DNA from 4 places in the Streptomyces sp. NPDC026394 genome. Region 2 is predicted to be linked to each of the others. Evidence: riboswitches for the same ligand, from Rfam matches in the RefSeq annotation. Region 2 holds a riboswitch; each other region holds the start of a gene.
What was found. Region 2 has a riboswitch for cobalamin ahead of ACZ4QV_RS37420 (GHMP family kinase ATP-binding protein). Riboswitches for the same ligand answer to the same signal wherever they lie in the genome.
Positions count from the first base shown of each region.

Region 1 (7,053 bases), on a different contig from region 2:
CGACACGAAGGCGCGTGAACGCTCCGCGATGGCGACCGAGCGTGCGTCTCCAGGGAACAGTCCGCGTCCGGTTCGAGCGGCGTGCGGTGTCCCCCTAACGGCATGTCGGGCAGCACGATGTGGAACCGGTCGTGCAGTCCCGGGGCCAGCGGGTCCCACAGGTGTCCGTCGACCATCAGACCGTGCACGAACAACAAGTTCCTTCCCTGCCCGGCATGCCGCAGGTCGATGCGGCCGCCGGCCGTTTCCATCTGAGCGGTCCGAGTCTGCACTTCGGACACCTTTCCGCGTTCGCCCACAACGTAGAAATGCTCGCAGTGAAGGGTGTGAGCGACCCCGCCCACCGGACCTGGCGGCACGCGCGGTGTGTCGCTTGATCTGATCGAACCCGTCCTCGGACCGCGAGCAACGTGTATGCCTGCCTCGCCGTGTTCAGGAAGACGTACGCAGCCAGTCCTCGAAGCGGGTGGTGGCCAGTCGGGCGCTGCCCTCGTCGGGGACGAGGCTGCGTTCGGTGAGTTCGGAGCCGAAGTAGCGGGCGTGCGGGTCGGGGGCGACCGTGCGCGGGTCGTGCCAGGCGTGCAGGGCCCGGGCGACGAGTTCGTCGAAGCGGAAGACTTCGGGGCCGGCCACTTCGGTGGTGGCTTTCTGCGGGATTTCCACGGCGGCCTTGGTCACCGCCTCGGCGACGTCCGCGGCGGCCAGGGGCTGGAAGAGCACGGGTGGTACGCGCACGGTGTCGCCGTCGGTGGCGGCGTCGGCGATGCCTCTGACGAACTCGAAGAACTGTGTCGCCCGGAGGATCGAGTAGGGAATCGGGCCCTGTTTGATCAGCCGCTCCTGGACCACCTTCGCCCGGAAGTAGCCGTTGTCGGGCAGGTCGTCGATGCCGACGATCGACAGCGCCAGGTGATGCGTGACGCCCGCCGTGGCCTCGGCGGCCAGCAGGTTGCGGGTAGAGGTGGTGAAGAATTCCAGGACCGCCGACTCCTCGAAGGAGGGCGAGTTGGCCACGTCCACGACCACCTGGGCTCCGGCCAGCGCGGTGTCGAGGCCCTCGCCGGTGAGGGTGTTGACGCCCGTACTGGGCGCGGCGGGCACGGCCTCGTGTCCGCGCTCGGTGAGTCTGCCGACCACTTTGCCGCCGATGAGGCCGGTGCCTCCGATGACCACGATCTTCACTTCGTCTGCTCCTCGCGCTGTTGGCGCCCGCTGGGGCGGAGAGGCGTCAGGGCTCCCGGGGTACGCGCAGGTGAGCGCGCTGTTTGAGTTCTTCGTCGTCGACCAGGACGGACATGGGCTGCCCCGGTACGCAGAGCATGGTGACGACGAAGCGCAGCCGCGTGTCGGTGAGGGCGTTGCCGTCCTGGTAGTGGATGACGTCACCGCCGGGCTCCCAGAACGCTTCCCCGGCGCGGACGATCCGCTCCGGCTCACCTTCCAGTTCGAAGCGCATCTCGCCCTCCAGCACGTACCCGAAGGCCGGCCCTGGGTGGCGGTGCGGCGGGGCACCCTGGTCGCCGGGCGGGTACTCGATCTGGACGGTCGACACGTGCGCGCCCTCCGGGATGGCGGGCGGGACGACCTCTTGCAGCACGGTGAGCGCGGACTTCCATGCCTCCGAGGGCGGGTGTTCGTGGGTGCCGGGCATGGCGGGTCCTCCTTCTGCGGTGCCGATGCCGGCGCCGGTGCCTGTGCCGGTATCGGTAGCGATGGCGGTGCCGCCCCGGTGTGCGGTGCCGGCCCCCCCCGGTGTACGGCACCAGGCCTCGGCGAACGGCCCGCCGGTAAGCGGCCCGGCCGGGAGATGTCCCATTGTTCAGACCCCCGGCATGCCCGGTGAGCGCCGATCCGGACACATCCGGGACGCCGTACGGAGCCTCGGCCCCGCCCGTCCGACCCGGCTCCGCCCGTCCCCGTCCCCGCCGTCCCGCCCGGCTCCGCCCCCGCCCGCCCCCACCCCTCCCCCCGTGTCCCATCTCACGTACCACCATGTGAACAAGGGTGTCCCTACCGGGTGCGACCGATCTACGCTGTCCGGTGCAGCTGGTTCGCCCTGCCCGCCAGGCAGGCGCGTCGTAAGAGGGAACCCGGTGGGAATCCGGGACTGCCCCGCAGCGGTGAGCGGGAACGACCGCCGTCATACGCACTGGATCCGGGCCGCGGATCCGGGAAGCGACGGCCAATAGGTGTCCGCCGGACGATGGTCCGGCAGGCGTGCCCGCGAGTCCGAAGACCTGCCCGTTGCCCGCGTGCGTCCGTACGTGCGCGGACCTTCCGGTGACCTCGAGGGCGGGTCGGCGACCACAGCAGGCGGGCATGGGTGCCGTTCGGCGCCGGGTGGCCCGTCCGGTGCGTCATTCCTTCGCGTTCTCGTCCCGTCACCGGGCTCGGAGAAGATCACGCTCGCGAAGGAGAGTTCCGTGACAGCGAAGCCCGCAGCCGCGGCAGCACGGGCCACCGTGTACGGCTACCCCCGCCAGGGACAGCACCGGGAACTGAAGAAGGCCGTCGAGGGGTACTGGAAGGGCCGCGTCACCGCGGACGCCCTCCGGGAGACCGCGAAGGACCTGCGCCGTTCCAACTGGCAGCAGCTGGCCGACGCCGGCATCCACGAGGTGCCGACCGGTGACTTCTCGTACTACGACCATGTGCTGGACACCAGCGTCATGGTCGGCGCTGTCCCGGAACGGCACCGCGCCGCCGTCGAGGCCGACGCCCTGGACGGCTACTTCGCGATGGCGCGCGGGACGCAGGATGTGGCGCCGCTGGAGATGACCAAGTGGTTCGACACCAACTACCACTATCTCGTGCCCGAATTGGGGCCTGACACCGTCTTCTCCACCGACTCCGCCAAGCAGGTCGGCGAGGTGCGGGAGGCACTCGCGCTCGGTCACACCCCGCGCCCGGTCCTCGTCGGCCCGGTCACCTACCTCCTGCTGTCCAAGCCGGCCCCCGGTGTGGCCGCCGACTTCGACCCGCTGACCCTGCTCGACCGGCTCCTGCCCGTCTACGCGGAGGTACTGGCGGACCTGCGCGCGGCCGGCGCCGAGTGGGCGCAGTTGGACGAGCCCGCCCTGGTGCAGGACCGCACCCCGGCCGACCTCAACGCCGCCGAGCGCGCCTACCGCGTCCTCGGTACGCTCGCCGACCGCCCGAAGCTGCTGGTCGCCTCGTACTTCGACCAGCTCGGCGAGGCCCTGCCGGTACTCGCCAAGGCGCCCGTCGACGGTCTCGCGCTGGACTTCACCGAGGCCGCGGCGGGCAACCTGGACGCGCTCGCCGCCGCCGGCGGCCTGCCCGGCAAGCGGCTGGTCGCCGGAGTCGTCAACGGCCGCAACATCTGGATCAACGACTACGAGAAGTCGCTGGCCACGCTCGGTACGCTGCTGGGTCTGGCCGACCGGGTCGACGTGGCCGCCTCCTGCTCGCTGCTGCACGTGCCGCTGGACGCCACCGCCGAGCGGGACATCGACCCGCAGGTCCTGCGCTGGCTCGCGTTCGCCCGGCAGAAGACCGCCGAGGTCGCCACGCTCGCCCGCGGCCTCGCGCAGGGCACCCACACGATCGCCGCCGAACTGGCCGCCAACCGCGCCGACCTGGCGTCCCGCGCCGGTTCCGCGATCACCCGCGACCCCGCCGTACGGGCCCGTACCGCCGCCGTCACCGACGCCGACGGCCGCCGCTCGGCGCCGTACGGGGAACGGACCGTCGCCCAGCGGGCCCACCTCGGCCTGCCGCTGCTGCCGACGACCACCATCGGCTCCTTCCCGCAGACCGCCGAACTGCGCGCCGCCCGCGCCGACCTGCGGGCGGGACGCCTGGACACGGCCGGGTACGAGGAACGCATCGGGAACGAGATCCGCGAGGTGCTCGCCTTCCAGGAGGAGGCGGGCATCGACGTCCTCGTGCACGGCGAGCCCGAACGCAACGACATGGTGCAGTACTTCGCCGAGCGGCTGACGGGGTATCTCGCCACACAGCACGGCTGGGTCCAGTCGTACGGCACGCGGTACGTCCGGCCGCCGGTCCTCGCGGGCGACATCTCGCGGCCCGAGCCGATGACGGTGCGGTGGACGCGGTACGCGCAGTCGCTCACCGACCGTCCGGTCAAGGGGATGCTGACCGGCCCGGTCACCATGCTCGCCTGGTCGTTCGTCCGGGACGACCAGCCGCTCGGCGACACCGCCCGGCAGGTGGCGCTGGCCCTGCGTGACGAGGTCGGCGACCTGGAGGCGGCCGGCACCTCGGTCATCCAGGTCGACGAGCCGGCGCTGCGCGAGACGCTGCCGCTGCGCGCCGCCGGCCGTCCCGCCTACCTCGCCTGGGCCACCGAGGCGTTCCGCCTCACCACCGGCGGGGTGCGGGACCGGACGCAGATCCATACACACATGTGCTACGCCGAGTTCGGTGACATCGTGCAGGCCATCGACGATCTGGATGCCGACGTGATCAGCCTGGAGGCGGCCCGCTCACACATGCAGGTGGCCCGTGAACTGGCCGAACACGGCTATCCGCGGGAGGCCGGCCCGGGCGTGTACGACATCCACTCGCCCCGCGTGCCGAGCGCCGAGGAGGCGGCGAGCCTGCTGCGCAAGGGCCTCGGCGCCATCCCGGCCGAGCGGCTGTGGGTCAATCCCGACTGCGGTCTGAAGACCCGGGGCTGGCCCGAGACCCGTGCTTCGCTGGAGAACCTCGTCGCGGCCGCGCGGACGGTGCGCGCGGAGCTGCCCACGTCGTGATCACCTTCGAACTCCACAGCTAGAACCGGTTCATGGGGGTGACCCGGGGGGGGGCAGTCCGCCGGCCGGCTCGGGAACGGCCGGCCGGCGGGCCGTAAACTGCTCTCCCCGCACTTATCGAGGAACATCACTTGACCCCGTATTCCCTGGCGTTCTACATGGACGTCGTGACCACCGGCGCCGTGCTCGGCCTGCGCCACACCGATTCTCCCGAGCGCGTCGCCGAAAACCTGGGGCCGGACTTCGGCGAGAACAGGTTCGGGGAAACCGGCCTGGGCTACTCCTACGGCCTGCCCGAGTTCTTCTGGGAACGCGAATCCACCGACGCCCTCTGGTCGGGGCACCATTTCACCTTGCAGGTGCACAGACTGGCCCACCGGAAGCACAAGTCCGTCGACGAGGTGCTGCGAACCCGGTACGGGCGCTTCGCCCCCCGGCTGCGGTTCGAGAAGCTGCGGCGTCTGTTGGAGCGACGCGGCGTCCCGTTGCTGGAGATCCCGGATGCGGCGAACGCGCCGCACTACCGGACGTTCTGGCAGCCGAATTCCCAGGTCGCCGTCTCCGTCATCAATTGCCACGGTGAATTCAGCACACCGGGCAACCTGCGGGTCGGCGACGTCTATAACATCCAGGCGCCGCTGACTGCCGACGCGGTGGCGTGGCGGAGGGAGCGCGCCGCCACGTGAACGGCTTGGCAGTCTTCGCAAGGGCGGGCGGGAAGATGCGCAGAAGTTGGCACGGGGCCATGGTTGTTGGCATTCGGCGCCACTGTCAGAGTCTCCGTATGGTCGGCGCGAACTGGCGGCGTGCCGCACCGTCAAGGTGTATGCGGAGTACCTGGTACGGGGCGTGCAGACTCCGGGGTGAGGGCCCCGGACGTCCGTCGGGCGGGTGCGGAGCAGAACTGAGGCTGCTCCGCACCCGCCCGCGGCACACATGGTGCACCGGAAGGGGTCAGCTCTGCCCCGTGCTCTCCAGGACGATCTGGAGCTCGACCTCCTGGTCGCCCGACACCGTGCCTTCCGTACGGACGGAGAACGCGCGTGTCAGCACGTCCCGCAGCCGGTCCACCGCCAAGTGGCTGCCCTGGAGGTCGGCGGTGACGGCGGCGGACAGGTCCGCGTTCGGCCGGACGTCGCCGCGGACCTCCGAGGTTTCGAAGGTCTCGGTCCAGACGGTCGGGTGACCGGACCGGTGCGGCTGGTCGTGGGCGGTGTCGCCGTCGGCGCGGTCGGAGTCGAAGCAGCTGCGCAGCGTGCTGAACACGGCCTCGGCATCGGCCGGTGTCTGGGCGCTGAGCACGACCTGGGCCGGCTCGTCGGTATGGGGTGTGCGGGTCATGTGGGCTGGGTCCTCTCCGCGCTGTGCGTCGATGTGGTGCGGCGGGCTTCCTTGGCCGCCCGTTGGGGTACGACGGTGTATTTCGGGTCCTCGGCGGAGGCGATGCCGGCCGCGAAGACCCCGAAGCGGGTGCACACGGAACCGGCGAGCAGGGCCAGCCCGCTCGCGGCGGCCAGCGTGCGGGAACGGCCTCCGAAGGCGGCGCCGACGGCGGCTCCGGCCGCGGTGAGTGTCCGCGCCGTGCGGAGCAGCGTGCCGGCCCGCCCCTGGTGCCAGGTCTCCGCGACCATGCCGAGGCGCCGTTCGACGGCCTTGGTGACCGCTTCGTCGGCGACCGCGGCCAGTACCGCGGCGCACCGGGCGGGCACCGTCTCCCGTACGGGAGCGACGGCGAGGGCCGTCCCGGCGGCGGCGGCCGTCGCCGATGCCGCGAAGAGGTACGGGAGTTCGCGGTGCGCGCCGTGCCACGCGGGGACGGCGGTGTCCGCCGCGAGGACCGCGGTGTAGGTGGCGACGGCCGGTCCGAGGAGCGCCGCGAAGCCGGTGGCCAGGGCGCCTGCCCTGGGCAGCTTTCCGGTGACGGCCGAGGCGGCCGCGGCGCCCGCTGCCGGCCCGTAGGCGGCCAGCAGCCAGGAGCCGACGCTCATCGGCGAGGTCGGCTTGACGACCCGGAGCATGTTCGCGAACCGGCCGGGTCTGCCGAGGTCGTTGACGAGTGCGGCGGTGGACAGGGTGACCGCCGCCAGGGAGGAGCCCTTCATCGCGGTGGCGGTGGTGGTGCGGCCCGTCGCGTGGGCCCCGGCCGCCAGCACCGATCCGGCGCCGGCCAGACCGCCGAGGAAGAAGTACCCGGCGATGTCCCGGGCGCGCCAGGCAGGAGCCTTGATGACCGGCCGGCCGTAGTACGACCGGAAGTCGGCCGGGGGCGCCATGAGCTGCTCACCACGGCCGCCGCGGCCGCGCTTGCCGC
Region 1 covers NZ_JBVHPX010000024.1:2,621-9,673, forward strand. Annotated here, with positions in the region: gene ACZ4QV_RS35240 (SDR family oxidoreductase) at 433-1,182, opposite strand; gene ACZ4QV_RS35245 (cupin domain-containing protein) at 1,229-1,651, opposite strand; cobalamin riboswitch at 2,031-2,259, shown strand; gene metE (5-methyltetrahydropteroyltriglutamate--homocysteine S-methyltransferase) at 2,424-4,742, shown strand; gene ACZ4QV_RS35255 (hypothetical protein) at 4,874-5,428, shown strand; gene ACZ4QV_RS35260 (hypothetical protein) at 5,697-6,083, opposite strand; gene nrfD (NrfD/PsrC family molybdoenzyme membrane anchor subunit) at 6,080-7,053, opposite strand, start outside.
Region 1: another riboswitch for cobalamin. It lies ahead of metE (5-methyltetrahydropteroyltriglutamate--homocysteine S-methyltransferase); the one in region 2 lies ahead of ACZ4QV_RS37420 (GHMP family kinase ATP-binding protein).

Region 2 (7,053 bases):
AACCAGCCCGCGTGCCCGGCGCGTTCGCCGAAGCCGTAGAGCTGCCCGCCCAGCACGCCGCTGGCACAGGCGCCCAGGCCGGCGGCGAGCCGCTGCTGTCCGAAGACCACGGCGTCCGAGCGCGGACTGCGGCGCAGGGCCTCCAGGTCGTTCTTGAGGAAGAGCACGATGTCGCCGAGCGTGATGAGGACACCGCCCGCCAGCAGGGCGGTCCGCGTACCGGCTGCCAGGACCGCCATCCCGGCGGCCAGGCCCGCGAACCCGATCGCCAGCGCGACGGGGTACCTCATCCGCCGGATGGCGCCCGACGCGAGCGGCTGGACGACGATGACCAGGACGAAGCAGGTCAGCAGCACCAGGCTGTAGAACTCGCTGGAGGCCCGCTCGACGGCGTACACGGCGAGGTAGTGCTGGAAGTGGAAGTAGAGGTAGAACGCCAGGCCGTTGGCGACGAAGGGGAGGACGGCGATACCGGTGAGCAGGCCCTGGCCGGACGCCGGTGCGCTGCTGGACCGGTCCTTCTCCGGCCCCACCGCCGGCAGACGCGCATGCCCCACGGCCACCACGGCGAACAGCGCCGTCACGACGAGGAACAGCGGGCCGGGGGACGACAGCACGAACGGCCCCGCGACGAGCGGGCCCACGGCCATCCCCGCGTTGAGCGCCGCGTTGCCCGCGGACAGGAACGCGGGCCGGCGCTCCTCGGCCACACCGTGCACCAGGTACGCCTTGTTGGCGGGCAGGTACAGCGCGGCGCCGCAGCAGGTCAGGATCAGCGCCGCCACCGCCACCGGCGGCCACCGCAGCGCCGCCAGGAACGCCGCGAAGCCCGCCGTACGCACCACCAGCGCCCACAGCATCGTGCGCCGCAGCCCCACCCGGTCGGCGAGCGCCCCGCCGAGAACTCCTCCCGAGAACTGCACGAGGGACGCGGCGGCCAGCACCACACCGACCGCCCCGAGCCCCATCCCCAGCCGCTCGTGCAGGAAGACCGACATGAACGGCAGGACCATGAAACTGCCGAGCGGGATGAGGAAGGAGCTGAGCAGCAGGAAGCGCAGCGGCCCGGTGAGGGTGGACAGCGCGGTGCGGAACCCCGGACCGTCGCCTGTGCGTTCAGTCACTGGAGTCCTGGCCCACCTGGCCGACCTGGCTCGCCTGGTTCGCTGCCATGTCCGCCGTGCCGGTCGCGTCTGCCGCGTTCCCCGGTCCCGTCGCGTCCCCCGCATGGAACGGCTCCGTCCGCACCCGTACGGCGTTGGCCGCCGCGACGGCGCGGTGCGTGGCCAGTTCGGCCGTCTCGCCCTCCGCGTAGACGATGCCCGCGTAACCCCGGCTGTCGCCCAGGTGCTCGACGGGGTCGCCGGTCCGCTTGACCGGGTACCAGGCGGGGGAACCCGGCATGTCCGGCAGCCGGTCGAGTCCGTCGACACCGGTGAACACCCCTGGCTTCTCGGGGTATCCGAGGACGAAGGCCGAGGCGGGGCCGCCGGGCAGCTCCGCGTCCATGAGTCCGGGACGGCTGCCGAGGGCCGCTTCCACCATCGCCTCGTACACGTTGACGCCGAGGGCCCGGCACAGCCCCTCACCGACGAGCGCGCCGCCGATCCGCGGGTTGATCTCGACCACTTCCGGACCGGCCGTGGTCAGGGCGAACTCCACGTGGGCGAACCGGTCGGTGTAGCCGACGGCGGCCAGCACACCGTCCAGCCACTGCTCCAGAGCGTCCCGGCGCGGTTGCGGGAAGGCCACGGGGAAGGCGGTGATCTCCTCCCGGAAGTGCGGCTCGGGCGACATCAGACGGCTGGAGACGCCCAGCAGCCGGGTCCGTCCCGCCCAGGTGAGGGTCTCCGCGCTGTACACCGGCCCGGAGAAGTACGGTTCGGCGAACAGGCGGCCTTTGAGCTGCCGCCCGGCGGCCTCGGCCAGCGCCGCGTCCAGCTCCCGCTCGTCCCGTACCAGCCAGACGTTCTGGCTTCCGGTGCCCGCGGTGTCCTTGAGGATCGCGGGCAGGCCCACCGCCTTCACCAGCAGCGCGGCCGCTGCCGGGTCGCCGCTGTCCGCCTCCGCCGCGCGGGCGCGGGTCAGCCCGGCCTCGAACAGCCGGTCCCGTACGGCGGCCTTGTCCCGGGTCAGCCGCAGCACCTCCGGGCCGAGGCCGGGCAGCCCGAAGCGGGCGGTGAGTTCGGCGCCGACCAGCATCCAGGTGTCGGTCGAGCTGATCAGCCCCCGCAGGTCCGGAGTACGGGCGAGCTGTTCCGCCACCAGTTCCGTGTCGAAGGTGTCGGTCTCCACCACGTCGAGGGCGCCCGCGGGCAGCCGCTCCAACTCGTACGCGTAGTACGCGGGGTCGCGGGTCAGCAGCCGCAGCGGCTCGCCCAGCCGGGCGGCGGCGCGCGTCAGGTGGCCCAGCCCGAAGGTGAGCGATTCCAGGCAGACCACGGTCATGCGCGGGTCTCCTCACGGCGGGACGGCCAGGGGGCGCGGTTCCACGCCATCGTCGACCAGGGCATGGACATCTCCTCGGGGCTGCCGACCTCCGTCGGCTTCAGTGCGGCCAGGTCCACGGCCTCCCGGTGGCGGGCGTAGACCCGTTCCACGTAGCGGTGGCCGGTGTCGGCACCGATCACCAGGTGGAGCCGGTCGGGGTGGCGGCGGGACTCGTGGGTGGCGGTCAGGTACGCGGCGCCGGTGGACAGCCCGGCGAAGACGGCGTGCTCGCGCAGCAGCGCGACGGCGCCGGACATGGCGTGGGTGAAGTCCATCCAGTGCACCGCGTCGTACAGGTGGTGGCGGACGTTGTCGAAGGGGATCGAGGAACCGATTCCGGCGATGATGGCTTCCGGGTCGTGGTGGTCCTGGCTCCCGAAGGTGACGCTGCCGAACGGCTGCACCCCGACCAGCCGGACGCCGGGATCCCGGCGGCGCAGATGCTTCACGAGGCCGCCGGTCGAGGCGCCCGACCCGACGCCGCCGACGACCGTCAGGGTGCGGTCCGGCAGGGCCGCGGTCACCAGGTCCGCGACCTCCTGGTAGCCCAGGTAGTGGATGTCGTCGTGGTACTGGCGCATCCAGTGGACGCCGGGCCGTTCGGCGAGGATCTCCCGTACCCGCCGGACCCGCAGTTCCTGATCGAGCTTGAGGTTCTTCGACGGTCTGACCTGCTCGACCGTCGCGCCGAGTATCTCCAACTGGGCGAGGGTGGTGGCGTCCACGGTGGTCGAGGCCACGATGTGGCAGCGCAGACCGTAGCGGTGGCAGGCCAGCGCGAGGGCGTAGGCGTAGATGCCGCTGGAACTGTCGATCAGGGTCTGTCCGGTACGGACGGTGCCCCGGTCGAGGAGCTGCCGGACGGCCGCCAGCGCGGAGTAGATCTTCATCGACTCGAACCGCAGCAGCACCATGCCGTCCGTCAGCCGGACGAGGTCGGGGATCTTGAGGGCGTCGGCTATGTGGGGATGTGTCGTCACGCGTAGCCTCCTTGGGCGAAAGAGCACTGGTGACCGAGCGAACGGAAGAAGGCGGACAGCTCGCCCTTCAGGGACGGCGCCGGCCGGGAGCTGAAGAGGTAACCGACGAGCGATCCGGTGTGGGCGACGAAGACGCCGTCCGCCCCGAACTCCTCGCGGTGGGCCAGCACGGTTTCGAAGGTGTGCTTGGGCAGTACCTCCTGGGACAGCACGCTGCTGAAGGTCGCGGCCCGGGCCACGGCTGCCGGGTCGCCGGAGGCGAAGCCCTTCAGGAGGTCGGTCAGGCACCTCTCGTACTCCCTGGCGCAGCGCCGGTAGTGCCGCCGCAGCACCGGCGTGACCGCGGCGGTGTCCACCGTGCCCGGCTCCATGACGAAAGCGGTGTGGAAACCGATGCCGGTGCCCAGCCGCCGTACGACCCGGTGCCGTCCGCTCAGGTAGAGCGCGAACTCGTCGAGGAACACGCTGTCGGCCCGCTCTATCGCCGACAGGACGCGGCGGACGGCCCCGGTGTCGTACGGCAGTGAGAAGACCCGGAACAGGCAGCGCAGGGTCGCCACGATGTCCGCCGTCGAACTGGCCATGCCCACTCCGACGTGCAGGTCCGAGTGGGTGCTCCAGCGTCCCGGCGGCAGCGTCAGGCCGAAGTGCTCCAGGAAGAGCCGCGCGGCCGTCGCCGCCTTCGCGCCGAGAAGCGGTCGGTCGGGCGATGCGTCGGACGGTTCGTCGTCGGGCCCGGCGCCCGGCGAGAAGTACACCCAGGAGTGACGGTCCACGGGGAACGAGACGATCGCGATGTCCGCCTCGCCGCCGGGGCGCAGCGGGCCCTGGAACAGCTCGCCCAGCGTCCCCTGGCAGACGCCGGAGACCCACCGTGCCGGGCCGCCGTCGGGTGTGGTCAGCATCGGGCACCGTACAACGGCCGTGCCGGACCCGGCCGTCGGCCGCCCCGGAGACATCGCCTGCGGTATTCCTCGGTCACGAACACGCCCTCTCCCGCCGCACCCGGTCCGAGGATTTCGACCGGTGAGTGAGAGGGCGGCCGCGCCGGGACGCGCGTGGCTCCGCCTGTACCACCGACCCAGCCCTCGCGGTCACTGTGGACAGCGCGTGCGTCCGTTCTCGCTCGCACGCGCGCAGTGGCAGGTATCCGGACTCATGGGCATGTCGGCCGGGCCTTCCGGCAACAACTACCGGCCACCGCTTCCCGCACCCTTCGACCGGGTGCGGTGCTGTATCGGCGGCTTTCGCTCCCACTCACCGCTGCGGGACAGTCCCGGATTCCCACCGGGTTCCCTCTTACGACGCCCCACGGAGAGTGGCGCGAACCGACTGCGCACATCAGCGTAGAGGTGTTCCCGCCACCGCAACAGAGAGGTCTGTGGGGTTGTCTCGATTGGTGCCGCTGACAGGGCGCGGGATGTGTGCAGTACGGGCCCACGGCCCGCGGGAGCCTGTCACCAGCGATCCTGCCGTGCAGCACACCGGCACTGCCCCGGCTCAAACATGTCATGTCGGTACGACTCGTCACGGTCCTGCGACAGATCCACTCGCCGGGCCCGGTGGCCGGTTCGAGCCCCTGGGCCCTCGGCTGGAGAGCCGCACGGGAGACCTGGGGCGGCCCGGTACGGAACGGGGCGCCTCACCGCGGCCCGGGAAGGCCGCGGGGGCCCTGAAGGGGATGAGCCTGAACACCTGGCACGGTGGCGCGAAAGTGCCGGACGGCGTCGACAAGATCGTGCGGCAGGTCCAAGGACTCGGGCGCCGACGTCGTGGCCTTGCGGGTCTCGTCGAGCCCTGTCGCCAAGGAGATGGCGGGGGCCGACTCGGGTGGAGGCATTACACGGTCAGCGGAACGGACGTCCACCTGATCGGCCGCCACCACCGCCTCCGATCGGCCACCGCCTCCTTCCCACCGCCGATACGGACGATGATGGAGGTTCACTCCCGCCGCGCGGGCCACTCCGCACGGCGGGGCCGGGCTGTCAGTCAGGAGGCGTTGGCATGCGGATCCCTGGACCCGAGCCCCGGCCGGACGGCGGGGTGGGGGCGGTCGCCGCGGCGGGCGGACTGCACATCTACCAACTGCGGCTGCACGCCGAGTACGGGCCCGTCGTGCGGTTCCAACTGCCGGGCGCGGAGACGGCCGTGTCGGTCGCCGACCCCGTACTGCTGGAAGCCACGGCCCACCTCGACAAACGGCCGGAACGGCTGTTCGAGTTCCTGGCCCCGCTGTGCGAGGCGGGCAACTTGCAGGTGCTGCCGGCCGAGGAACACACTCCCTGGCGGCGCGTCCTGCTGTCGGTGTTGGCCGGCCGCCCGTCCCACGAGCGGCACTTCGCACGGTTCGCCGCGCTCGCGGCCGGACTCGCGGACCACTGGGCCGAGCGGGCAGGCCACGGGCCCGTGGCCCTGCAGAAGGACCTCACCGCGCTGTCGCTGCGGATGATCTGCGCGTACGCGCTGGAAGGCGAGGCCGCGGACCCGGACGGCGTCGTCGCGGCCTTCGAGGAGGTGCTCACCGAGTACCTGGGACGGCTCTACCAGGTACCGGTGCCGGGCACACGGGAGGAACGCGCCGAGCGGGCGGACCGGGCCCTCGCCTACCTGCGCGCGACGGTCGACCGGGTGGTCGCGGCGCACCACTCCGGGGGCCGCGCGGACCGCAGCGACCTCATCGGGGCGCTCGTCGAGGCCGGCGAGCGGCCCGCGCGCATCCGCGACACCGTCATGGTGACGCTGCTCGCCGCCCACCACACCACCGGAGTCGCCGTCTCCTGGACCCTGCACCTCCTGGGGAGCCACCCCGAGGCGGCCGAGCGGGTCGCCGCCGAACTGGACCGCGTACTCGGTGACCGCGCCGTGCCCGAGTACGCCGACCTGCGGCGCCTCACCTACCTGGACATGGTCCTGAAGGAAGCGATGCGGCTGTACCCTCCCGGCCCGTACGGCGCGCGGGAGACGACCGGACCGCTCGTCCTGGGCGACCATGAACTCCCGGCCGGTACGACGGTCTTCTACCCGTTCTGGGCCGTGCACATGAACCCCGACCACTGGCCCGAGCCCGAGAAGTTCGTCCCCGAGCGGTTCACCCCGCAGGAGGTGGCCGGGCGGTCGCGGCTGGCCTACATCCCGTTCGGCATCGGGCCGCGCAGTTGCGAGGGCGCCGGTCTCGCCGTGGTCGAGGCCGAACTGGTGCTGGCCGTGCTGCTCAAACGCTTCCGCTTCCGGCCCGTGCCGGGGCACCGGGTGACACCGGTCGAACGCTTCGTGCTCTGGGCGCGCGACGACATCCGGATGCTCCTGACGCCCCGTGACACCGCACCGCGTGCCTGAACCCGGTACGTGAACTCCGTGCCTGAACCCGGTGCGTGCCGACGGGGCTGGTGCGCGGGGAAGCCGGGTATGCATGGGGCGGCAGTGCCGGTGCGAGCAGGGGAGTGGCCATGACGGAGTGGTTATTGGCGTTCGACGCGGGCTGTGGCGCGTGCAGCGAGGTGGCCGGGGAGATCGGCGGCCTGGTGGACGACCGGCTGACGATGGCGGGGCTCGGGGACGCACCCGTACGCGCCCTGCGGCGGCA
Region 2 covers NZ_JBVHPX010000028.1:48,422-55,474, forward strand. Annotated here, with positions in the region: gene ACZ4QV_RS37405 (MFS transporter) at 1-1,124, opposite strand, end outside; gene ACZ4QV_RS37410 (ATP-grasp domain-containing protein) at 1,117-2,448, opposite strand; gene ACZ4QV_RS37415 (cysteine synthase family protein) at 2,445-3,470, opposite strand; gene ACZ4QV_RS37420 (GHMP family kinase ATP-binding protein) at 3,467-4,375, opposite strand; cobalamin riboswitch at 4,595-4,819, opposite strand; gene ACZ4QV_RS37425 (cytochrome P450) at 5,475-6,806, shown strand; gene ACZ4QV_RS37430 (bacteriocin fulvocin C-related protein) at 6,917-7,053, shown strand, end outside.

Region 3 (7,053 bases), on a different contig from region 2:
CTCGCCAAGCGCGCCGGGGTCACCATCACCGACGCCTACGGCGACGACCTGGGGACCACCCAACTGCTCGACCTGGACCCGATGAACCAGAAGTCGTGCATCGCGGCGGCCACCCCCCAGCTCCACAAGGAACTGCTCGGCGCCATCCGGTGGGACCTCCCCGGCGCCGCCCCCACCACCGCAGGAGGAACCCGGTGAAGGCCCTGATCCTGAACGAGCGGCGCACGGTGTCGCTGGTCGACCACCCGAAGCCGGAGGCTTCCGCGCCCACCGACGTCGTGGTGCGGGTCGTGCAGACCGGCATCTGCGGCACCGACCGCAGCGTGCTCGTGGGCAAGTTCCCCGCCGTGCCCGGTGTGGTGATGGGGCACGAGGCGGTCGGCACCGTGGACGCGGTGGGGGCGGCGGTGACCGCGCTCAAGCCGGGCGACCGGGTCATCGTCAACCCGACGCTCTACTGCGGCGGCTGCCCGTCCTGCCTGCGCGGGCACTGGGACTTCTGTGCCAACAAGGCCGGTACGGAGGTCGGGCTGGACCTGGACGGCGCGTTCGCCGAGTTCATCCGGCTGCCCGAACGGTTCGTCCACACCATGCCCGAGGGCATGGATTTCGACCGCGCGGTGGTCGTGGAGCCGCTGGCGTGTGCGCTGAACAACATCGAGGCGGGCCGCCTGGAGGCAGGCGAGACCGCGGTGATCGTCGGCGGCGGGCCGGTGGGCGTGGTCTGTGCGATGGCGGCTCAGCACTACGGTGCCCGGGTCCTGCTGATCGAGCCGGACCCGTACCGGCAGGAGCTGTGCCGCAAGGTGTTCGCGCAGGACGGTGCGGGCCGGGTGACCGTGCACACCCCGGACGAGGCCGAACTGGCGCGACGCGGCGACGTGGTCATCGACACCGTGGGCAACCTGCTGGAGCAGAGCCTGGGGTACGCGGCGGCCCGCGGACGCGTGGTGATCATGGGCTACAACAGCAAGGCCTCGGCCACCGTGCGGCCGCTGGAGATCCTCCAGCGCGGTCTGCAGATCATCGGGGCCGGTGACTACAACAGCCAGGTGTTCCCGAAGGCGATCGAGCTGGCCCGGTGGCTGCCGCTGGAGCGGCTGGTGACCCACCGCTTCCCGCTGGAGCGGCACGAGGAGGCGTTCGCGGCGCTCGCCGCGGCGCCCGGGACGCCGTACTCGGCGCTCAAGGTGGTGCTCGTACCGGAGTGACGCGGTCCGGTCCCGGGCCCCTCCGGCCGGACGACGAAGCCGGCCGGAGGGGCCGACCGTGCGGGCCGGCCGGCGGGGCCGTCAGGAGAAATCGACGGCGGCCAGCACCGGGCCGGCGGCCAGCAGGGCGTACTGGACCCACACGGTGTCGCGCCGTGCCCGGTAGCTCATCGGGACGGCGAGCGCGACCAGACCGGAGACGAGGGACAGCCACATGACCGTTTGGGCCACGCCCACCAGCGGTCCACTCGCTCCGTCGCCGCTGTGCGCCTGGTTGAGGACGATGATCGCGAACAGCACGTACGCGACGCCGAGCAGCGGGATGCCGAGGGCGGCGAACACCCGCAGGGCGGTCGTGGAAGGGGCGAACGGATCGGGCGCCGACAGGTCGGCGGAGGCGGGCGAAGGGGCTGGTGCGTTCATGGTCGTCAGCCTGCCCGGGACGGGACGGCGCGGTATCGGGTCGGGTACTCAGGGCCGGGCGGGCACGTACTCAGTGCCCGTCAGGTCTCGTACGGGGGGTCCGCCCGGCTGGAGGGGCCGTTGTCGAGGACCGTACTCAGAGGCCGCCCCTGGTGCCCGTCCCCAGCGGCCGTCTCCAGCGGCCGTCTCTAGTGGAACTGCTCCTCCTCGGTCGAGCCGCGCAGCGCGGTCGTCTCGGAGGCCGGGTTGACGGCGCCGGCGACCAGGTCGAAGTAACCGGTGCCGACCTCGCGCTGGTGCTTGACGGCGGTGAAGCCGTGCTGCTGGGCGGCGAACTCACGCTCCTGGAGGTCGACGTAGGCCGTCATGCCGTGTTCGGCGTAGCCGCGCGCGAGGTCGAACATGCCGTGGTTGAGGGAGTGGAAGCCGGCCAGGGTGATGAACTGGAAGCGGTATCCCATCGCGCCCAGCTCCCGCTGGAACTTGGCGATCTGGTCGTCGTCCAGCGCGGCGCGCCAGTTGAAGGACGGCGAGCAGTTGTACGCCAGCATCTGGTCGGGGTGGTGGGCGTGGATCGCTTCGGCGAACTCGCGGGCCTGGGCCAGGTCGGGCGTGCCGGTCTCCATCCACAGCAGGTCCGCGTACGGGGCGTACGCCAGGCCGCGGGCGATGGCGGGGGCCATGCCGTTCTCGACGCGGTAGAAGCCCTCCGCGGTGCGTTCCCCGGTGCAGAAGCGGGCGTCGTTCTCGTCGACGTCGCTGGTCAGCAGGTTGGCGGCGAGGGCGTCGGTGCGGGCGACGAGCACCGTCGGCACATCGGCGATGTCGGCGGCCAGGCGGGCCGCGCCCAGGGTGCGCAGGTGCTGGGAGGTGGGCACCAGGACCTTGCCGCCGAGGTGGCCGCACTTCTTCTCCGAGGCGAGCTGGTCCTCGTAGTGGATGCCGGCCGCGCCCGCCTCGATCATCGCCTTGGTCAGCTCGAAGGCGTTGAGCGGGCCGCCGAACCCGGCCTCGGCGTCGGCGACGATCGGCACCAGCCAGTCCGTCGTGTTTCCGGCCTCCTCGGCGGTGGCGATCTGGTCGGCGCGCAGCAGCGCGTTGTTGATGCGGCGCACCACCTGCGGCACCGAGTTGGCCGGGTAGAGACTCTGGTCCGGGTAGGTGTGACCGGCCTGGTTGGCGTCGGCGGCGACCTGCCAGCCCGAGAGGTAGACCGCCTGCAGACCGGCCTTGACCTGCTGCACGGCCTGGCCGCCGGTCAGCGCGCCGAGGGCGTGGAGGTAGTCCTGCTCGTGGAGTTGCCGCCACAGGCGCTCGGCGCCGCGCCGGGCCAGGGTGTGCTCCTCGCGGACGCTGCCGGAGAGCCGCAGCACGTCGGCGGCGCTGTGGGTACGGGTGGTGCCCTGCCACCGCGGGTCGGTCGCCCACCGCCGGGCCAGTTCCTCGGCCGTCTCGGTACCTGTCTGTGCCATGACCATCTCCCGGGTGTTCGCTCGGACCGCTGTGCTGAGCCGTGGACTGCTCTGTGGTGGTGGGTGGTGGGCTGCTGTGGTGGACTGCCGGTGAAGGGTGCGAATCCTCGGCACCGCGTGCACCGAGTGCCGTAGCAGCGCCACGAATTGCTGAGGTGCGGCCCGCCGGAGGTCCCGGTGGCGGGGTGAGCAATGCTGCCGGGGGGCCGCACCACCGACTCTGGCAGTGGCACTTGGTGCCATCAACGGTGGCCCGCAGCCAAGTTCTGCCCATCTTGTGGCACCTTTCTGCCAAGGTTGCGAAGGTCCGTGACCGCCGTACGGCGACTAGGGTGAGCCGGGCGGCAGCGACGGAGGGGACACCGTGAGCAAGATCTACGCCGGGGCGCGGCTGCGCCGGCTGCGGGAGGAGCGCGGGTTCAGCCAGGCGGCGCTGGCCCGCGTCCTGGCCATCTCGCCCAGCTACCTGAACCAGATGGAGCACGACTCACGGCCGCTGACCGTGCCCGTACTGCTGCGGCTGACCGAGACCTTCGGGGTGGACCCCGGCTTCTTCTCCGAGCGCGACACCAGCCGGATGCTGGCCGACCTGCGCGAGGCGCTCGCCGACGAGCTGGCCGCCGGCCGGATCTCCCCCACCGACCTGTCCGAACTCGCTTCCCGGCAGCCCGCGGTGGCGTCGGTGCTGCTCGGCCTCGGGCGGCGCAACCTGGCGCTGACCGAGCGGCTGGCGGAGGTGGCGGAGGGCCGGGACGGCGGCGGCACCGACCCGGCCGCGCCGCTCTCCCCGCACGAGGAGATCCGCGAGTTCTTCTACCGGCGGCAGAACTACCTGCACGAGGCCGACACCGCCGCCGAGGAACTCGCCGCCGAGCTGGGCATCCGCCCCGGTGAGGCGGGACGCGCCCTGACCGCCCGGCTCACCGGACGGCACGGCGTACGCCTCGTCGACACGCCCGACGGGCCGCTGCACCACTACGATCCGTCCGCCCGGGTGCTGCGCCTGTCGGCGGGACTGCGGCCCGGGCAGCGCGCCTTCCGCATGGCGACCCAGCTCGCGCTGCTGGAGGCCGGCGAGGAGCTGTCGCGGCCCGCCTCCGAGGACTTCGAGGAGGGCACGACGGCCTGGTCGCTGGCCAGGATCGGGATCGCCAACTACTTCGCGGCGGCGCTGGTGCTGCCGTACGGCCCGTTCCACGCCGCGGCCGAGGAGCTGCGGTACGACATCGAGCGGCTGACCGACCGGTTCGGCCTCGGGTACGAGACGGTGTGCCACCGGCTGAGCACCCTGCAACGGCCGCGCCGGCGCGGGGTCCCGTTCTCCTTCGTCCGCGTCGACCGGGCCGGCAACATGTCCAAGCGGCAGTCCGCCACCGGCTTCCACTTCTCCCGGGCGGGTGGTACCTGCCCGCTGTGGAACGTCTACGAGGCGTTCACCGCGCCCAGCCGTATCCACGTGCAGATCGCCGCCATGCCGGACGGCCGCCGCTACCTGTGGACGGCCCGCACCGTCACCCGGCACCGCGGCGGCTGGGGCGATCCGGGCAAGACCTTCGCCATCGGCCTCGGCTGCGAGATCCGGCACGCCTCCCGGCTGGTCTACTCCGACGGCCTCGACCTGGACAACGCCGGTGCCGCCATCCCCATCGGCATGGGCTGCCGGGTCTGCGAACGCCTGGAGTGCCCGCAGCGCGCCGTGCCGCCGCTCGGCCGTCCCCTGGCCATCGACGAGAACAGCAGCACGTTCGTGCCGTATCCGGTGCGGGAGGGCTGAGGGGTACGGGACGGCTGAGAGGCGTACGCGGTCCCAGCGGCCCGCCCCGGGGCACCCGGAAGATCACCGATCCCCCTGGACTTACTAGGACGTCCAACTATATGTTCGTGACGTAGGCCCGCGGTGCAGGGAAGCCGGTGCGAATCCGGCGTGGTCCCGCCACTGTGACCGGGGAGTGCGACGCCGAGCAACACGCCACTGACGCGGGTGCGTCGGGAAGGCGGGCGGCGCACGACGATCCGGAAGCCAGGATACCGGCCGCGGGTGTTGTTCCGTGTTGTCCACGAGGATGGAGCAGACACGCATGGCATCGGTGCGTACCCACAACCCAGGTGATCCGGCCCGGCCCGCGGCACCGCCCGCGCGCTGACGGTTCCACGCCTTTCGCGTCCCACGGCCCCGCCACGGTCCGCGCGCCATCCGCGCCGCCCGTGGGCCCGGCCGTGCCATCCCCGGATCTCACCTGACGAGAGCAGGCCCCCATGGTCCGAGAACTGACCCATTTCATCGGCGGCGAGCACGTACCGGGAACATCGGGCGCGCACGGCGAGGTGTACGACCCCAACACCGGCACCGTGCAGGCCCGGGTGCCGCTCGCCGGCCAGGCCGAGACGGCGGCCGCCGTCGCCGACGCCGCGGCCGCCCAGCCCGAGTGGGGCGAGTGGAACCCGCAGCGGCGCGCCCGCGTCCTGCTGAACTTCCTGCGCCTGGTGGAGGGCGAGCGGGACGCGCTGGCCCGGCTGCTGTCGAGCGAGCACGGCAAGACGGTCGCGGACGCGCACGGCGATCTCCAGCGCGGCCTGGAGGTGGTGGAGTTCGCGGCCGGCGTCCCGCACCTGCTCAAGGGCGAGTTCACCGACAACGCCGGTACCGGCATCGACGTGCACTCGCTGCGCCGCCCCATCGGCGTGGTGGCCGGGATCACCCCGTTCAACTTCCCCGCGATGATCCCGCTGTGGAAGGCCGCGCCGGCCATCGCCTGCGGCAACGCGTTCCTTCTCAAGCCGTCCGAGCGGGCGCCTTCGGTGCCGCTGCGGCTGGCCGAGCTGTTCCTGGAGGCGGGACTGCCGCCGGGCATATTCAATGTCGTCCACGGCGGCAAGGAGGCGGTGGACACGCTGCTGGCGGACCCGCGCGTCGAAGCGCTGGGCTTCGTCGGCTCGACGCCGATCGCCGCGCACATCTACGCGACCGCCGCCGCGCACGGCAAGCGCGCCCAGTGCTTCGGCGGCGCCAAGAACCACCTCATCGTGATGCCGGACGCCGACCTCGACCAGGCGGTGGACGCGCTGGTGGGCGCCGGGTACGGATCGGCGGGTGAGCGCTGCATGGCGATCTCGGTCGCCGTGCCGGTGGGCGAGGAGACCGCCGACGCGCTGGTGGCGCGGCTCAAGGAGCGGGTCGGCACGCTGCGCGTCGGCCGCTCCGACGACCCGCACGCCGACTTCGGGCCGCTGGTGAGCCGTGACGCGCTGGACCGGGTCCGCGCCTATGTGGACCTCGGCGTCACCGAGGGCGCGGAACTCGTCGTCGACGGACGCGGCTTCACCCTGCCCGGCCACGAGGACGGCTTCTTCGCGGGCGCGTCGCTCTTCGACCGGGTCACCCCGGACATGCGGATCTACCAGGAGGAGATCTTCGGCCCGGTCCTGTCGGTGGTACGGGCCGCGGACTACGAGGAGGCGCTGCGGCTGCCCACGGAGCACCCGTACGGCAACGGCGTGGCCATCTTCACCCGCGACGGCGACACCGCGCGGGACTTCAGCCGCCGGGTGGACACCGGCATGATCGGCGTGAACGTGCCGATCCCGGTGCCGGTCGCTTACCACACCTTCGGCGGCTGGAAGCGGTCCGGCTTCGGCGACCTGAACCAGCACGGCCCGGACGCGATCCGCTTCTACACCCGTACCAAGACCGTCACCTCGCGCTGGCCCCCCGGGGTCAAGGAAGGCGCGAGCTTCACCCTCCCGACGATGGGCTGAGCGCGATGAGCGTCATGACCACCGCCACCACGGCCGCCTCGCTGACCTCACTCACCGCCGACCAGCTCGCCATCGTCGAGACGACGCTGGACTTCGCGCAGGAGCACATCGCGCCGCACGCCGTGGCCTGGGACCAGGACAAGCACTTCCCCGTGGACGTGCTGCGCAAGGCCGCCGGGCTCGGGCTCGGC
Region 3 covers NZ_JBVHPX010000010.1:238,548-245,600, forward strand. Annotated here, with positions in the region: gene ACZ4QV_RS23870 (inositol monophosphatase family protein) at 1-198, shown strand, start outside; gene ACZ4QV_RS23875 (zinc-dependent alcohol dehydrogenase) at 195-1,211, shown strand; gene ACZ4QV_RS23880 (hypothetical protein) at 1,293-1,634, opposite strand; gene aceA (isocitrate lyase) at 1,823-3,106, opposite strand; gene ACZ4QV_RS23890 (short-chain fatty acyl-CoA regulator family protein) at 3,471-4,880, shown strand; cobalamin riboswitch at 4,985-5,157, shown strand; gene ACZ4QV_RS23895 (CoA-acylating methylmalonate-semialdehyde dehydrogenase) at 5,363-6,862, shown strand; gene ACZ4QV_RS23900 (acyl-CoA dehydrogenase family protein) at 6,868-7,053, shown strand, end outside.
Region 3: another riboswitch for cobalamin. It lies ahead of ACZ4QV_RS23895 (CoA-acylating methylmalonate-semialdehyde dehydrogenase); the one in region 2 lies ahead of ACZ4QV_RS37420 (GHMP family kinase ATP-binding protein).

Region 4 (7,053 bases), on a different contig from region 2:
GCCAAGGACCCGGACGGCAACGAGTTCGAGGTCATGTGGCGGGTGCCCCGTACGGACTGGCCGGGCCCGGACGAACCGGACCGGCTGCGCCCGCTCGACCTCGAAGCCGAGCTGGCGCGCTGGGGCCGTGATCTGAAGACGGGCGCGGCGGCCGGTTCGGCGACCTGAGGCAGGGCGGGAGCAGTCACCGCCCCACCCTGCCGGTGGAGGGTGGGGCGGCGGCCGACCCTGCCGATGGCGGGTGGGGGCGGTGGCCCGGCCCCCACTGATGAAGGGCGGGGCGGGGAGCGGACAGACCGGGTCCGGTAGGTCGGGCCCGGTAGGTCGGGCGACGGGTCAGGCGGTCTCCCCGGCCGTCTCCGGGGCCCGTGCGGCCTCCGGGGCCCCGGTCGCCTCGGTGGCCCGCGCCGACCAGCGCTTCTCCACCCCGGCCAGCCGCCAGTACGCCAGCGCCGCCGCCCAGACCACCACGAACAGGCCGACGATGATGAAGCCCACGTTGTCCAGGTCGATCGCCGAGATCCAGCCGGTCACGCCGTCCGTCAGGTTCAGCTTCTCGTGCAGGACGGTGACCAGTTCGATGGTCCCGATGAAGAAGGCGACGGCGATCGACAGACCGGTGATCGTGAGGTTGTAGTAGACCTTGCGCACCGGGTTCGAGAACGCCCACTGGTACGCGAAGTTCATGAACGTACCGTCCAGCGTGTCGAACAGGCTCATCCCCGCCGCGAACAGCAGCGGCAGCACCAGGATCGCGTACCAGGGCAGACCGGCCGCCGCGCCGCTGCCCGCCATCACCATCAGCGTCACCTCGGTCGCGGTGTCGAAGCCGAGACCGAAGAGCAGGCCGAGCGGGTACATCTGGCCGGGCCGGGTGATGGAGCGGGTGAAGCGGCCCAGTACGCGGTTCATGAAGCCGCGGGAGTCGAGGTGCTGCTCCAGCTCCGCCTCGTCGTACCGGCCCTGCCGCATCGCCCGGAACACCCGCCAGATGCCCGCCAGCGCGACGAGATTGAGCGCGGCGATGAGGTAGAGGAAGCTGCCGGAGACCGTGGTGCCCACGGTGCCGAGCACCTGGTGGGCACTCGATCCGTCGTCGAGCAGGGTGCCGGCCAGTTGCGCGCCGCCGGCGACCAGCGCCGCCATGGCGACGACCACGCTGGAGTGCCCGAGCGCGAACCAGAAGCCCACCGAGACCGGGCGTTTGCCGTCGGCCATCAGTTTGCGGGTGGTGTTGTCGATGGCGGCGATGTGGTCGGCGTCGAAGGCATGCCGCATACCGAGGGTGTACGCGGTGACGCCGAGACCGACCCCGAAGACCTGCGACCCGACGGCGTAGTGCTGCGGCACGACCAGCAGGAAGAGCACACCGAAGGCGATGACGTGCAGGGCGGCTATGACCGCCATCAGCCCGGCGGTCCGCACGGTGTCCTGCCGCCGCCAGCGGAACGCGGAAGCGGACGGCGGGGACGGCGAAGTGGAGGGGGAGGGGGAGGGGGGAGAAGACGGGGACGGTGAAGGGGAAGGGGAATTGGCGGACGGGGGCATCCGGTGGTCACGCTCCAGCACCTCGTGGATCAGTTCGTGAGATGCCGTGGCCGGTCTCCTGGCTGACGGGTGTGCGCGCCCGCCCCTGCCTTCCCGGTCGCGGGCTGCGGCCAGTGGCTCCGTACGGGCGCGGGGCGCGTACGGAACGGGGCGGGAACTTCCCGATCACAGTGGCGAGGGCCGCTCCGGTCTGGACCTGACGGTCTTCACCGGTCTTCCCGACACCACGGCCCGCACACTCTAACGCCCGGCCGCGGTGTGGTCATCGGACCAATACGGCGGGAACCCGGGGCGCCGTCCGCTCGACTACCTGGTCCCGGGCCCGCACGCGCGGGCCCTCGGGCGGTCGAGAGGCAGGGAGAGCGGACGTATGCGTCCTCGGATGGATCTGGTGGAGCCGGTGGCCGGGAGCCGGCCGGTGCTGAAGGGCCGGTCGGTGTCGAAGGGCCGGTCCGTGTCGGGAGACCGGGCAGCGCCGGAAGGTCGGTCGGCTTGGGAAGGCCGGATGGTGCCGGAAGGTCGGTCGGCGTGGCGAGGCCGGTCGGTGGCGGCGATCGTGGGGGTGCTGGGGGTGGCCGCGCTGGCCACCGGCTGCGGTAGTTCCGGCGGGCAGACGGCGGCGGACGCCGCGGACGGGCGGGGCGGCGGAGCGGGTGGCTTTCCCGCCACGGTCACCGATTGCGAGGGGCGGCGGACGACGTTTTCCGAGGCGCCGCGAAAGATTGTCACGAGCAATGCGGCGAGCCTGGAAATGCTGCTCCGGCTGGGAGCGGGCGACCGGGTCGTCGGTACCGGATTCCCGCCGGGGAAAGGCACGTTGCCTCCCGAACTGGACGCCCGCGCGCAACGCGTCCCGGTGCTGGGGAAGACGGTGATCCCGAAGGAGAAGCTGCTCGGGTCCGGAGCCGATGTCTATATCGACACGTTCGCGTCCATGGGCATGATGGGCGGCGCGGCGACCGGTCCGACCGAGGAGGAATTCGCCGCGGCGGGCATCAAGCACGTCTATCTGGCTTCTACGGCGTGTGCGCCGCGCAAGAAGGTGCCGCAGCGGGACCTGTCCGCGGTGGAAGCCGACATCCGGCGGCTCGGTCAGGTCACGGGTACCTCGCACCGTGCGGGGCGACTGGTGGCGGAGATGGAGAAGAAGGTTTCCTCGGTACGTGCGGCCCTTGCCGACGTGCCTGCGGCGAAGCGGCCGTCGTACTTCTTCTTCGACTTCGACGCGGGGACGAAACAGCCCGTGGCGGTCTGCAACCGGCAGGTGGCCAACGCGGTGCTGACCGAAGCGGGGGCGCGGAACATCTTCGCGGACTGCGCGAGCGATTTCCAGCCGGTGTCGTGGGAGGACGTGGTCGCGAAGAACCCGGACTGGATCCAGCTCGGCGTACGGAACCGGGGAAGTGCCGCGGCCACCGGGAAGGCATTCGACGAAGCTGAGAAGTTCCTCAAGGAATTCCCGGCCACGGCGGGACTGCGCGCGGTGCGGGAAGGGAAATTCCTGCGTATCGGCTCGGAGCAGACGACCATCGCCGGGGTGGGCAATGCCGATACGGTGCGGCGGATCGCGGCGACGCTCTACCCGGACCGCCTGGCCGAGCCCGGAGCGGACCGCTGATGGCAGCGCCGGGCGCGAGGCGGGAGGCCGTCGAGCAGGCTCCGGGGCCGGACCTCGGGCGAGCCGTCGGGCAGGACGACGGGCGGGCCGGAAGAGCCGAGGAACGGCGGGCTGGAGGAGCTGAGGGAGGACGGGCCGGAGGTGCCGCGGAATGGCGGGTCGGAGGTGCTGAGGAAGGGCGGGTCGGAGGTGCCGAGGGAAGGGGGCCCGGCCAGGCCCGTGCCGTCTGGCTCGCTCTCGGGCTGCTGGTCGCCCTGCTCGTCGCGCTGACCGCGGCCGTCGCACTCGGTGCCACCGACATCGCCCCGGCCGAGGTGTGGTCGGTGGTGTTCCGGCGCCTGGGGGGCGAGCCGCCCCGGCCGGGGACGGACGACCTGATCGTCTGGCAGTTGCGGGTCCCGAGGGCGCTGCTCGCCGCGCTGGTCGGCGCGGGCCTCGGGCTCGTCGGTACGGCCACCCAGGCGCTGGTGCGCAACCCGCTGGCGGATCCGTACCTGCTGGGCATCTCCAACGGCGCTTCGCTGGGCGCGGTGGCCGCGATCGTGCTGGGCGCGGGCACCGTGGCGGGGGCGGGCGGGGTGTTCGGGCTGGGCGGGGGCCTGGGGTTGTCGTCGGCCGCCTTCGCCGGGGCGCTCGCCTCGTTCGCGCTGGTGTGGACGCTGGCCCGCCGGGGCGGCGGCTTCGCGCCGCTGCGGTTGGTGCTGGCCGGGGTCGGCATCGGGCAGTTCCTGGCCGGGTTCACCAGTTACCTCGTACTGCAGGCCGGTGACGAGCAGCAGACGCGCGGCGTGCTGTTCTGGCTGATGGGCAGCCTGGGCGGCGCCACTTGGGGCACGCTCCTGCTGCCGGCCGTCACCGTACCGGCCGGGCTGCTGGTCCTCCAGGCGCGGGCCCGCGCGCTGAACGCGCTGACGATGGGGGACGAGACGGCGGCGAGCGTCGGCGTGGACGTCGTGCGGCTGCGCCGGCTGCTGTTCGTGGTGACCAGCCTGCTCACCGGTGTCCTGGTGTCGGTGTCCGGGGCGGTCGCCTTCGTGGGGCTGATGGTGCCGCACCTGTGCCGGCTGATCGTCGGGGGCGACCACCGCAGGCTGCTGCCGCTGGCCGCGCTGACCGGGGCGCTCCTGCTGATCGTGGTGGACATCGTGTGCCGTACCGCCATGGACGGCCAGGAACTGCCGGTGGGCGTGGTGACGGCGCTGATCGGCGCGCCCGTACTGCTGTACGTGCTGGACCGGCGGCTGGGATCGGGAGCGGGAGCATGAGTGCGAGGAGGGGCACCGGCACGGCCGGCGGAGGAGTACGTACGGAAGCGGCCACGGGGCAGGGCATGCGGATCGACATCGAGGACCTGCGGGTGTCCTACGCCGGCCGGTGCGTGGTGGCTGGGGTGCGGCTGATGGCCGCGCCCGGTGAGATCGCGGGTGTGGTCGGCCCGAACGGCAGCGGCAAGTCCACGGTGCTGCGTACGGTCTACCGGCATCTGAACCCCGAAGCGGGCCGGGTGCTGCTCGCCGGGGAGGACATCCGGGCCATGCCGCCGTCGCGCACCGCCCGGCACATCGCCGCCCTGCCCCAGGAACGCGGCGGCGACTTCGAACTCACCGTCCACGAGGTGGTGGCGATGGGCCGCACCCCGTACAAGCGGGCGTTCGCGGGCGACGACCGGGCCGACCGGGAGACCGTGGCCCGCGCCCTGGCCGACGTGGGGCTGGCGGAGCACGGCGGGCGGCGGTTCTCGGCGCTCTCCGGCGGGGAGCGGCAGCGTGCCCTGCTCGCCCGCGCCTTCGCCCAGGCACCGGACGTCCTCGTCCTGGACGAACCGACGAACCACCTGGACGTACGGCACCAGGTCGAGCTGCTGAGCCTGCTGCGCGGCCGGGCCTGTACGACGCTCGTCTCCCTGCACGACCTGAACGCGGCGGCCTCGGTCTGCGACCGGCTCCATGTGCTTTCCGAAGGGACGGTGGTGGCGTCCGGTGCGCCGCGCGAGGTGCTGACACCGGAGCTGCTGGCCGAGGTGTTCGGGGTACGGGCGGCGGTGGTCGACCACCCGCTGACGGGGGACCCGCTGATCGCCCTCGATCAGCGTGCAGTCGCAGGTGCCGTCGTGGATACAGAGGCAGAGGCAGAGGCAGAGGCAGAGGCAGAGGCAGAGGCAGATGCGGTTGCGGATGCCGTTGTGGGGCAGGGGAGCTGAGCCATGGCCGTCGTCCGAGCCGGTGCCGGCCGCCCGGCCTCGTTCACGTCCTGCACGTAATGGCTCGGGCGGCCGTCCCGGTGGACGAGCCGTCCGAGCCGCGCCGCGTCAGCCGCGCGCATCAGCCGTACACCGCCGTCCGCGTCGCGCAGCACGCAGGCGTGCCACGGCGTCATCCACACGTCGGGCGCGTCGAGCAGGCGGATGCCGAACTTCGCCGTGCCGGGCGGCTGCGGATGGATGGACAGCCGGACGGCGTCCGGATGGTGCTCGGCGATCAGCGCACCCCAGGCGCGGCTGCGCTGGACGACTCCGTAGGCGCGGGTGCGGCAGGCACGTTGCAGGGCGGAGCGGGTGCCTTCGAAGCCGGTGGTGTCCTCGAACAGGAAGCGGGTGATGCCGCGGTAGACGCGAAGCGTTTCGCCGCCGTCGGCGGCCGGGTTCCGGGTTTCGGCGCGCAGCGAGTCCAGGGAGGGCGCGTACCGGCTGTGCACCTCGGCGCGTTTGGCGTCGCAGGGCCGGTCCCCGTAGACGTCCCGCAGGTCGAAGGTGGTGAGGTGGGACAGCCCGGCCGTACGGATCATGGCGCGCAGCGCGTCGTTGTACGCGTCGACGTGCGGGTCCGGGACGCCGATCAGATCGCTGAAGAGGTGTCCGTCGGAGCAGATGACGAGCCGCGCGCCCGGCGCGTACAGCTCCCCGATCCGGGCGCACAGTTGGTCCAGGAAGCGCAGGGCGAGGCGTTCACCCTCGTCGGGGAGCCGGCCGACGACCTTGGCCGGGTTGGGGGATTTGCAGGGGAAGCCGGGGAGGGTGAAGCGGATCGGGCGGCGGGCCGCCGTCAGGGCTTCCAGTTGTCGTAGGTGGTACGGGAAATGGGCCGCGGTGGCCGCTCGGTCCGCGGCCGTCGCCTCCGGGGTGCGGCGGTGCGGGAGGAGGGCGGTGAGGATGGCGGCCGCTGCCGCCGTGCTGTTCATCGGGCTTCCTCGGGAGCGGGAGCGGGAGCGGGTGCGGGTGCCGGGACGGGTGCGGGTGCGGCGACGGGGTCAGCGGCGACAACAGTGTCCACCGTGGCGGCGGATACGGCGGTGCCGAAGGGGCAACCGCGAGCAGCACCCGAGCTTGCCGCCGGGGAACTCTCCGCCGACGACCGCCCCGTTGGGGAATCCGCCGCCCGGGACCGAGCCGCGGGGGAACTCCCCGCCGCAGGCCGCCCGGCGGAGGGCCCGCCGTACGCCACCGGAAGCTCGCCGACTCCCCGCGCGAGCACCGCCGGTATCCAGTTCAGTTCGCTGTCCGGTACGGCCAGGCGGAGACCCGGCAGGCGACGGAGCAGCGTCTCCAGGGCGATGTGCAGTTCGGTACGGGCCAGGGTGGCGCCCGGACAGAAATGGATGCCGTGGCCGAAGGCGAGGTGGGGGTTGGGGGACCGGCCGAGGTCCAGGGTGTCGGGTGTGGGGAAGCGGGCGGGGTCGCGGTTGGCCGCGCACAGCGAGACGATCACGGAGTCGCCGGCCGGAACCCGGGTGCCGGACACGTCCGCGTCCTCGGCGAGGAAGCGCCAGGTCGTCAGCTCGAAAGCGCTGTCGTAGCGGAGCAGTTCCTCGACGGCGCGGGGGAGGAACGCGGGGTCGTCGCGGAGTGCGGCGAGGTGGTGCGGGTGGCGCAGCAGGGCGATCAGGGCCGT
Region 4 covers NZ_JBVHPX010000002.1:164,699-171,751, reverse strand. Annotated here, with positions in the region: gene ACZ4QV_RS04960 (VOC family protein) at 1-168, shown strand, start outside; gene nicT (Nickel transporter NicT) at 337-1,581, opposite strand; cobalamin riboswitch at 1,580-1,792, opposite strand; gene ACZ4QV_RS04950 (ABC transporter substrate-binding protein) at 2,054-3,166, shown strand; gene ACZ4QV_RS04945 (FecCD family ABC transporter permease) at 3,166-4,431, shown strand; gene ACZ4QV_RS04940 (ABC transporter ATP-binding protein) at 4,497-5,366, shown strand; gene ACZ4QV_RS04935 (L-tyrosine/L-tryptophan isonitrile synthase family protein) at 5,252-6,343, opposite strand; partial or broken gene ACZ4QV_RS04930 (cytochrome P450 family protein) at 6,595-7,053, opposite strand, start outside.
Region 4: another riboswitch for cobalamin. It lies ahead of nicT (Nickel transporter NicT); the one in region 2 lies ahead of ACZ4QV_RS37420 (GHMP family kinase ATP-binding protein).